2 regions of the Stenotrophomonas sp. YJH_SMC_58 genome follow, and region 1 is predicted to be linked to the other one. Evidence: predicted binding sites of a transcription regulator. Region 1 holds the regulator's gene; the other holds the start of a gene.
The links. Region 1 encodes FliA, which starts transcription of late flagellar genes. Its sites were predicted from a motif close to TAAAGTTTNNCNNNCNNNGGCCGATAA; they were not measured.
Positions count from the first base shown of each region.

Region 2: the regulator FliA is predicted to act here: its motif matches at 1,625-1,651, upstream of AC5P68_RS10785 (GGDEF domain-containing protein).

Region 1 is NZ_JCAFSW010000017.1:10,002-14,408, forward strand. It holds gene AC5P68_RS17300 (chemotaxis protein CheA) at 1-457, opposite strand, end outside; gene AC5P68_RS17305 (protein phosphatase CheZ) at 460-1,065, opposite strand; gene cheY (chemotaxis response regulator CheY) at 1,065-1,457, opposite strand; gene AC5P68_RS17315 (RNA polymerase sigma factor FliA) at 1,515-2,258, opposite strand; gene AC5P68_RS17320 (MinD/ParA family ATP-binding protein) at 2,255-3,142, opposite strand; gene flhF (flagellar biosynthesis GTPase FlhF) at 3,129-4,407, opposite strand, start outside.
Region 2 is NZ_JCAFSW010000007.1:5,492-9,898, forward strand. It holds gene egtD (L-histidine N(alpha)-methyltransferase) at 1-276, opposite strand, end outside; gene egtB (ergothioneine biosynthesis protein EgtB) at 273-1,544, opposite strand; gene AC5P68_RS10785 (GGDEF domain-containing protein) at 1,695-2,975, shown strand; gene AC5P68_RS10790 (YchJ family protein) at 2,979-3,371, opposite strand; gene AC5P68_RS10795 (sulfite exporter TauE/SafE family protein) at 3,474-4,253, shown strand; gene AC5P68_RS10800 (ATP-binding protein) at 4,406-4,407, opposite strand, start outside.

The DNA of each region.
Region 1 (4,407 bases):
GGGCCTCGAATTCGTCGTCGGTGATCAGGTCGCTGCCGGCTGCCGCAGGCGCGGCCGCAGCGACCGGCGCGGCAGTGCCACCGTTCATGTCGAACTGCGCGATCAGGTCCGGCGGCGCATAACCCGGCTCGGTGCCGGAGGACACGGCGTCCAGCATCGACTGCAGGTAGTCCAGCGATTGCTGGGCGGCGTCGAAGTGGTGGGCCTGCAGCACCGCCTGCCCGGCACGCGCGATGCCCAGGGCCTCTTCAGCGGCGTGGCACAGCTCGACCATCGCGGTGACGCCAAGGAAGCCGGCACCGCCCTTGAGCGTGTGGTATCCACGGAACACCGCGTTGAGCTGCTCGGTGTCCTGCGGTGCCTGCTCCAGCGACACCAGCTGTTCGCCCAGGCGATCCAGGATTTCCTGTGCCTCGATGATGAAATCGGCAGTGATGTCGTCGGATACCGCGCTCATGCTTACAGCCCCAGATCCGACAACAGGTCGTCGGCGTCGTTCTGCGAGACCGCGTGGCGGTCCAGTCCCTTCAGTGCCGGCCCGGCCAGTTCCGGGTCGGTGCGATGCTGTTCCGGCGGCAGGCCGAGTGCGCCGAAGCCCTCGTGCACGCGGCGGACGATGCCGACCACGCGACGGATGATCTGCCCGGTCAGGTCCTGGTAGCTCTGGGTCAGGGCGATCTCGGTCAGGTTGTGGCGGATGCGCTCGAGCTGCGCGTCCTGGCCCGGCTGCAGGCCTTCAGCACGCAGCTGTTCGGTCAGGCTGCGGCATTCCTCGGCCAGGTCCAGGGTGCGGTGCGTGGCCTGTTCGGTCATGGCCACCACGTGGTCCAGGCGTGCGCAGGCGTCGTCCAGCTCACCGGCCTCGCTGGGCACGGTCGGCAGCTCACCCAGTGCCTGCCCCAGCTCGCGGGCCAGCCGCGAGAGGCCGCTCATCATCGGCTGCGTACGTAGCGCGACCAGTCCGTCGATGCGCTGCCGCCAGGCGGCCTCGTCACCGGACTCGAGTGCGTCCAGGGCTTCCTGCAGGCGCAGGGCGAGGGCGCTCTTGTCGACCGTGGTATCCATCAGGCGCTGGCCGCCAGGCGTTCGAAGATCTTGCCGAGCTTCTCTTCCAGCGTCTGCGCAGTGAATGGCTTGATGATGTAGCCGTTCACGCCGTTCTGGGCGGCTTCGATGATCTGTTCGCGCTTGGCTTCGGCGGTGACCATCAGCACTGGCAGGGTCTTCAGCTTGGCATCGGCACGGATCGCCTTCAGCAGCTCGATGCCGGTCATCACCGGCATGTTCCAGTCGGTGACCACGAAATCGAACGGCTGGCTCTGCAGCAGCGACAGCGCGGCATGCCCGTCCTCGGCTTCGGCGGTATTGGTGAAGCCCAGATCGCCCAGCAGGTTCTTGACGATCCGACGCATGGTCGAGAAGTCATCGACGATCAGGATGCGCATGTTCTTGTTCAAAGCAGAGTTCCTTTGTTGTTCATTCCGGGCGGCCGGGGGCAGCCGCCTCGGGCATGTTCATTCTTCCAGGCCGGCGTCCGCCGCCTCGAAAATCTTGAGCCGGCCACGCAGGCGCAGCACCGCCTGGCCGTGGATCTGGCAGACCCGCGACTCGCTCACGCCGAGCACCGCGCCGATCTCCTTCAGGTTCAGTTCCTGCTCGTAGTAGAGCGAGAGCACCAGCTGTTCGCGCTCGGGCAGGTGGCCGATGGCCTTGCCCAGCTCGCGGCCGAACTCACCACGCTCCAGTACCTGCTGCGGGGTCGGGCCGCCCTGGGCGACGGTGTCCAGCTCGCCCTGGTCCTCGATGCGCGACTCCAGGCTCAGCACCTGGCCACGTGCGGCGTCCTCCATCAACCGCAGGTATTCGGGCAGCGGCATCTCCATCGCGGCGGCCACCTCGGTGGCGCTGGCGGCGCGGCCGCTGCTCTGTTCCAGGCGGCGGATGGTGGCGGCGGCATCGCGGGCACGGCGGTGCACCGAGCGCGGCACCCAGTCGCCACGGCGGATCTCGTCGATCATCGAACCGCGGATGCGGATCGAGGCATAGGTCTCGAACGAGGCGCCCTGGTCGGCGTCGTAGCTGCGCGACGCTTCGATCAGGCCCATCATGCCGGCCTGGATCAGGTCGTCCACTTCAACGCTGGCCGGCAACCGCGCGGCCAGGTGGTGGGCGATGCGCCGCACCAGGTCCGAATGCTGGGCGATGACCTCGTTGGCCGCCGAGCGCTGGACTTCCCTGTACTGGGCTGCGCCTTTCATGCGGCCACCCCGCGCTGCTTGAGGATGCGCTCGAGGAAGAACTCGACGCCGCCACGCGGTTCGGTCGGCGCCTGCCAGCGTGCGGTGCGACGCGCGATCTCGGTGATCGCCAGCGCGGCCGGGCTGGACGGGTAGGCCTTCACCACCGGCTGCTGGCGCTGCACCGACAGGCGCAGCCAGTCGTCCTGCGGCACGCAGCCCAGGTAGTTCAGCGAGACATCGGCGAGGAACTTCTCGCAGACGCGGGTCAGCTTTTCGTACAGCACGCGGCCCTCGTTGGGGTCGCGCACCATGTTGGCCACTACCTGGATGCGGTCCACGCCGCGTTCGCGCGACAGCACCTTGATCAGCGCGTAGGCGTCGGTGATCGAGGCCGGCTCGTCACAGACCACCACCACGGTGTCCTGCGCGGCCTGGCAGAAGGTCAGCACGCCGTCGGTGATGCCGGCGGCGGTGTCCACCACCATGATGTCCAGTTCGCGTTCCAGCTCGGAGAACACGTTGACCAGGCCGACGTGCTCGGCCGGGGCCAGCTCGGCCATGTGCCGGCGGCCGGACGCGGCCGGCACCACCAGCACGCCGTTCGGGCCTTCGACGATGACGTCGTCCAGCGAGCAGCGGCCGGCGACCAGGTCGGCCAGCGTGAAGGTCGGGTTCAGCCCCAGGATCACGTCGATGTTGGCCAGGCCCAGGTCGGCGTCCAGCAGCAGCGTGCGCTTGCCCATGCCGGCCAGTGCCACCGCCAGGTTGGCGGACACATTCGTCTTGCCCACGCCGCCCTTGCCGCCAGTGACGGCAATGGTGCGCACAGGGCCGAGCGGCTCGCTGCGGGTGGCCGACAGCGGGAAGGTCTTGGTCAGCTTGGCGTACTCACGCGACGGCATGGTTCAACTCCGGGTTGCAGGGCATATCGGCCGCGCGGCGCAAATCTTCAAGGCGAAGTACGAGATTGGCCGCACTGGCCCGGTGCAGGTCCTCCGGAACGTCCTGGCCATCGGTCACCCAGGTGATCGGCAGGGCGTGGTCCACGGCCACTGACAGGGCGTTGCCGAAGCGGCCGGTCTCGTCCAGCTTGCTCAGCACCAGGCCCTGCAGGTTGGCGGCGCCGAAGCGGCGGACCACCTCGTCCATGTCGCCGAAGCTGGTGTTGGCCGGCAGCACCAGCAGGGTGCGTACCTGGCGGGCGGCGCGCAGCCACTGCAGCTGCGCGGCCAGCGCGCGGTCGCGCGGGCCCAGGCCGGCGGTGTCGATCAGCACCAGCTTGTAGTCCTTCAGGCGTTCCAGCAGCTGGTCCAGGTCGGTGCCGCTGTTGGCCTCGTGCACCGCGATGCCGAGCTGGCGGCCGTAGCCGTACAGCTGCTCGCGGGCGCCGATGCGGGTGGTGTCGGTGGTCACCAGGGCCACATCGCGCGGCGCATGCTTCTCGGCGAAGCGCGAGGCCAGCTTGGCGATGGTGGTGGTCTTGCCGGCGCCGGTCGGGCCGACCAGGGCGATCACGCCGCCTTCTTCCAGCGGGTCGACCGGGGCGATCGGCAGCTTGCGCGAGATCAGCCCCAGCATCAGGCCGCGGCCACGATGGGCTTCGGTCTCCAGCGGGATCTGCATGGCCACGTCGCGGGCCAGCCCGGCGTCGAAACCGTACTCGTCCATCAGGTCCAGCGCGGTGGCGCGCACCGGGCTACCACGCAGGCGCTCGTCGGTGAAGCGGTTCATCTCGCGCTCGATCACCTGGCGCATGCCGGCCACTTCCTGGCGCAGCTGGCGGATCTCGGCGTCGTCCTGGGCAACCACGGTCAGCGTCGGTGCCGGGGCCAGCATGGGGGCCGGGCTGGCTTCGCCGGCGGCTTCGACCGCTACCGGTTCGCTGGCGGCGATCCCGGGCTGCGCTTCGGTCACGGCAGCGGTCGGCAGCGGCGGCGGCTGCACGGCCGGGGCCACGCTTTCGTGATGCATGTCGTGCGGCGGGTCGATCTGGAAGCGGGCGCGGTTGGCCGGCACGGTGGCGGCCGGTGCGACGATGGCCTCGGCGAACGGGGCGAAGCTCTGTTCGGGCAGCGCCGGTTCGTTGACGGCGGCGCGCGCCAGGGTGGCGGCGAAGCCAGTGCTGCCACGGGTCGGCACGATCTCGTCGGCGCTGTCCAGGGTGCGG
Region 2 (4,407 bases), on a different contig from region 1:
GCCGCTGCCCAGTTCCACCACGTGCAGGTGCGGCCCGACGCTTCGGGCGATGTCCGGCAGTACCCGTGAAAGCAGGGCCAGCTCGGTGCGCGTGGGGTAGTACTCGGGGGTCTGCGTGATCTGCTCGAACAGGCGCGAGCCGCGCGCATCGTAGAAGTACTTGGACGGCAGCTGGCGCGGCGTGCGCGACAACCCGGCCACCACGTCGGTGAGGATCTGCTGGCGGCCGGGGGTGAGATCGGTCAGCGCCTGCAGTGCGTCGTGCACCGTACTCATGCGAGGTCCCTGGCCAGGCGCAGCCCGGAGAACTGCCAACGCGCCGGGGGCATGAAGAAGTTGCGGTAGCTGGCACGCACGTGGCCACGCGGCGTGGCGCAGCTGCCACCGCGCAACACCCATTGCCCGCACATGAACTTGCCGTTGTATTCACCGAGGTTGCCGGCGAAAGGGCGGAAGCCCGGGTAGGCGCCATACGCGCTGTGGGTCCATTCCCATACATCGCCGAACAGCTGACGCAGTCCACTGCCCCCTGCAGCCTGCGGGTGCAGCCGATCGTCATCGGCAAAATGACCGCGAGGCGGCAGCGTTGCGGCGGCAGCCTCCCACTCGAACTCGCTGGGCAGGCGCGCACCGGCCCAGCGGGCGCAGGCATCGGCCTCGTAGTAGCTGAGGTGGCAGACCGGCGCATGCGGATCCAGTTCGCGCCAACCGCCCAGGGTGTACTCGCGCTGCAGGGCGTCATCCCAGTACAGCGGGTGCTGCCAGCTCTCGGCTTCGCGCAGCGCCCAGCCTTCGCTGAGCCACCAGCGCGGTTCGCGGTAGCCGCCGGCGTCGATGAAGGCGCGGTACTCGGCATTGCTGACGGGACGCTCGGCCAGTGCGTGCGCGGGGAGCAGCACGCGATGCGCCGGCGATTCGTTGTCGTAGGCGAAGGCGGTGTGCTGCGGCCAGGCTGCGGCGCCGATGGTGACGATGCGCTCGGGCGACTCGATCCAGCCCTGCGCACTGGCAGCGCTGGTTGCAGGCTGCAGGTCCTCGCGGTAGGCCAGCTGCAACGGATTGCACCAGAACGCGTGCTTGATGTCGGTGAGCAGCAGTTCCTGGTGCTGCTGCTCGTGCTGCAGGCCCAACTGCAGGTGCTGCAGTGCCTGCTCATCAAGGTCGCCTGCCGCCAGCCGCGATTGCACCTGTGCATCGACCTGCTGGCGGTAGTCGCGCACCTGCTGCAGCGATGGCCGCGACAGCAGCCCACGCTGCGGCCGGGCGTGCGCCGGGCCGAGGCTCTTGTAGTAGCTGTTGAACAGGTAGTCCCAGGCAGGGTCATGCGCCGGTGCAGGTGGGAAGCCGGCCAGCACGAAGCGTTCGAAGAACCAGGTGGTGTGGGCCAGGTGCCATTTGCTCGGGCTGGCATCGGCCATGCTCTGCAGCATGGCATCTTCGGCGCTGAGGGGGGCTGCCAGGTGCATGCTGCGGTTCCGCACACATGCGTACTGGCGGGCGAGATCGCGCTGCGGGGCAGCGACGGCGGTGGCTACGCTGTCCATCCGGGCAGCATCTGCGCAACAGGGTGAGTGCGATGTCATCGTTCGACGTCAACGCGTTCACATGCGTGACCATCCCGCATTCAAGAAGCCGGTGCGAACGCCGCTAACGGCAATGCTGCGGCCGCGTCGTCACCGCGCTGGAATTCCTGCTTGCCCCTGCATCCGCTCCGCCAGCCTGCGCATTACCTGTTCGTGCTGCCCGCCGTGCTGGTTGCCGTGGTGCTGTGGGCAGCACTGGGCAACGAAGACGTTGCCAGCCCGGCCCAACGCATCCTGCCCTGGCTGCTGGCCTGCCTCGGCGCCGGCCTTGCCCTGCTCTACCACCAGGTGCGTACGCTCTGCCTGCTGCTGGTGGTGGCGGTCATGTTCGCGCTGCTGCACCAGGACGTGGGCGGCTACCTGCACAGCGGCCATGTCACGGCGCTGACACCGCTGCGCTTCCATGCCATTTCGGCCTGGTTGCCCTTGCTGTTCGCGGGCCTGGCATTGTGGCCCGAGCGCGGCCGCCGCCGCCGCGACCTGCTGCTGCGGGGTGTTGCCAGTGGCGCCGCGCTGGTGATCTTCCTGCTGCTGGCCACGCAGCAACCCCGGGGCATGCACGATCTGCTGTCCAACCGCCACTGGAGCTGGATTCCGGCCGACTGGAACGCGCTGGCACAGCTGCCAGCGCTGCTGTTCCTTCTGGCAACCGCCGCGCTGGGCTGGCAGGCCTGGCGGCATCCGCGCCCGTTGCACACGGCGATGCTGCTGGCCCTGCTGTGCCTGTGGTGGATGCTGCCACGGGTGTTCCTGCAGCCGGTGCTGCTGCCGGCACTGGCCAGTGCGGCCCTGCTGCTGATGCTGGGCGCGATGATGCAGGAGTCCTTCCATATGGCCTTCCGCGATGAGCTGACCGGCCTGCCGGGGCGCCGCGCCTTCAATGAGACCCTGCAGCGTGCGCGCGGCACCTACAGCATCGCGATGGTGGACGTGGACCACTTCAAGTCGTTCAACGACACCCACGGCCACGACACCGGCGACGATGTGCTGCGCCTGGTGGCCTCGCGGCTGGCGCGGGTAGGCGATGGTGGCCGGGCGTTCCGCTATGGCGGCGAGGAGTTCGCGGTAGTGTTCCTGGATCGTCCCGCAGCCGCCTGCGTGGATGCAGTCGAGGCGCTGCGGCAGACCATCGAGGACACCCGCATGCAGCTGCGCGACCGGAGCACACGCAGCCGCGACGATGAAACGGGGCGCCGGCAGCGCGGACGCGGCGGAAGCGGGCAGACGGTGCAGGTGACGGTGAGCATCGGGCTGGCAGACAGCCGCGTGGATGAGCGGCCAGCGGCAGTGATCAAGGCCGCCGACCAGGCGCTGTACGCAGCCAAGGACGGTGGCCGCAACCAGGTGCGCGCGCATGCCGAACAGGACGCGCTGGCAGTACGCGCTGGCTGAGGCTCAGGCAGCGTCGAGGTAGTACCAGCGGCCGTCGACGCGCAGGAAGCGGCTGTGCTCGGCCATCTTCACCGCGCTGCCGCCTCCCACGCGGTAGCGGGCGGTGAAGCGCACTTCGGCGCTGTCGGCGCCGGTGACGGTGTGCTCGTGCACGGTCAGGCCCAGCCAATGCGTACGCTGGCCGGGCGCATCATCCAGCGACAACTCGGCCGGACGGGTATCCGGATGCCAGCTCTGGCGCAGATAGTCCGCCAGCCCCCGCACATAGGCGCTGTAACGCGATCGCATCAGGTGCTCGGCATCGGGGGCGGCCTCACCGGCATGGAAACGGCCACAGCAGGCGGCGTACTCGGCGGGAAGGCCGCAGGGGCAGGGATCGGTGGGTTTTCGGCTCATGCGGACATTGTCGCCGGGTTGTGCGGATGGATCCACGCGGGGCACCGGTCAACCAGTGCAGGACAGGCGTATGCTGTCGCGCCCCCATATCGATTGATCGCCGTGCTGGAACTGGTTCCCCCTGAGTTGTGGTGGCTGGTGGTCATCGCCTTCATCGCCGGGCTGGTCGATGCCGCCGTCGGTGGTGGTGGGCTGGTGCAGCTGCCTGGCCTGTTCACGGTGCTGCCGCAGCAGACGCCGGCGATGCTGTTTGGTACCAACAAGTTCAGTTCGATGTTCGGTACCGGTGCGGCCGCCTGGCGCTATGCGCGCAACGTGCGCTTCCCGTGGAAGCCGGTGTTGTTCGCGGCCGGCACGGCCTTCATCTTCTCCTTCGCCGGCGCCACCGCAGTAAGCCTGCTGCCCAAGGACGCGGTGCGCCCACTGGTGCTGGTGCTGCTGGTCGCGATGCTGGCCTACACGCTGTGGAAGAAGGACTTCGGCGCGTTGCACCGGCCACAGGAGATCGGCCGCCGTGAACTGGTGATCGCGCTGGCGATCGGTGCGGCGATCGGCTTCTACGACGGCTTCTTCGGGCCGGGCACCGGCAGCTTCCTGATCTTCCTGTTCGTGCGCTTCTTCGGGCTGGATTTCCTGCGCGCCTCGGCGGCATCAAAGGTGGTGAACCTGGCGACGAATGTGGCGGCGATCTCGTTCTTCGTGCCGACCGGCAACATCCTGTGGCTGTTCGCGCTGCCGATGGCGGCGGCCAACATCATCGGTTCGGTGGTGGGCACGCGCCTGGCGCTGAAGGGCGGCACGCCGTTCATCCGCAAGCTGTTCGTGGGGCTGGTGGTGGTGCTGATCGCGCGGATGGCGTGGGATACGTTCCGCGCTGCGTGAACGCGGTTGCCGGCCAGCGGCCGGCACTACCGGGTCATGAACCCCGCCCATGGGTAGTGCCGGCCGCTGGCCGGCATCCCCATCCGATCGGGTCATGAACCCCGCCCATGTGGTGCCGGCCGCTGACCGGCATTCCCCTTCAATCGGCCAGGTC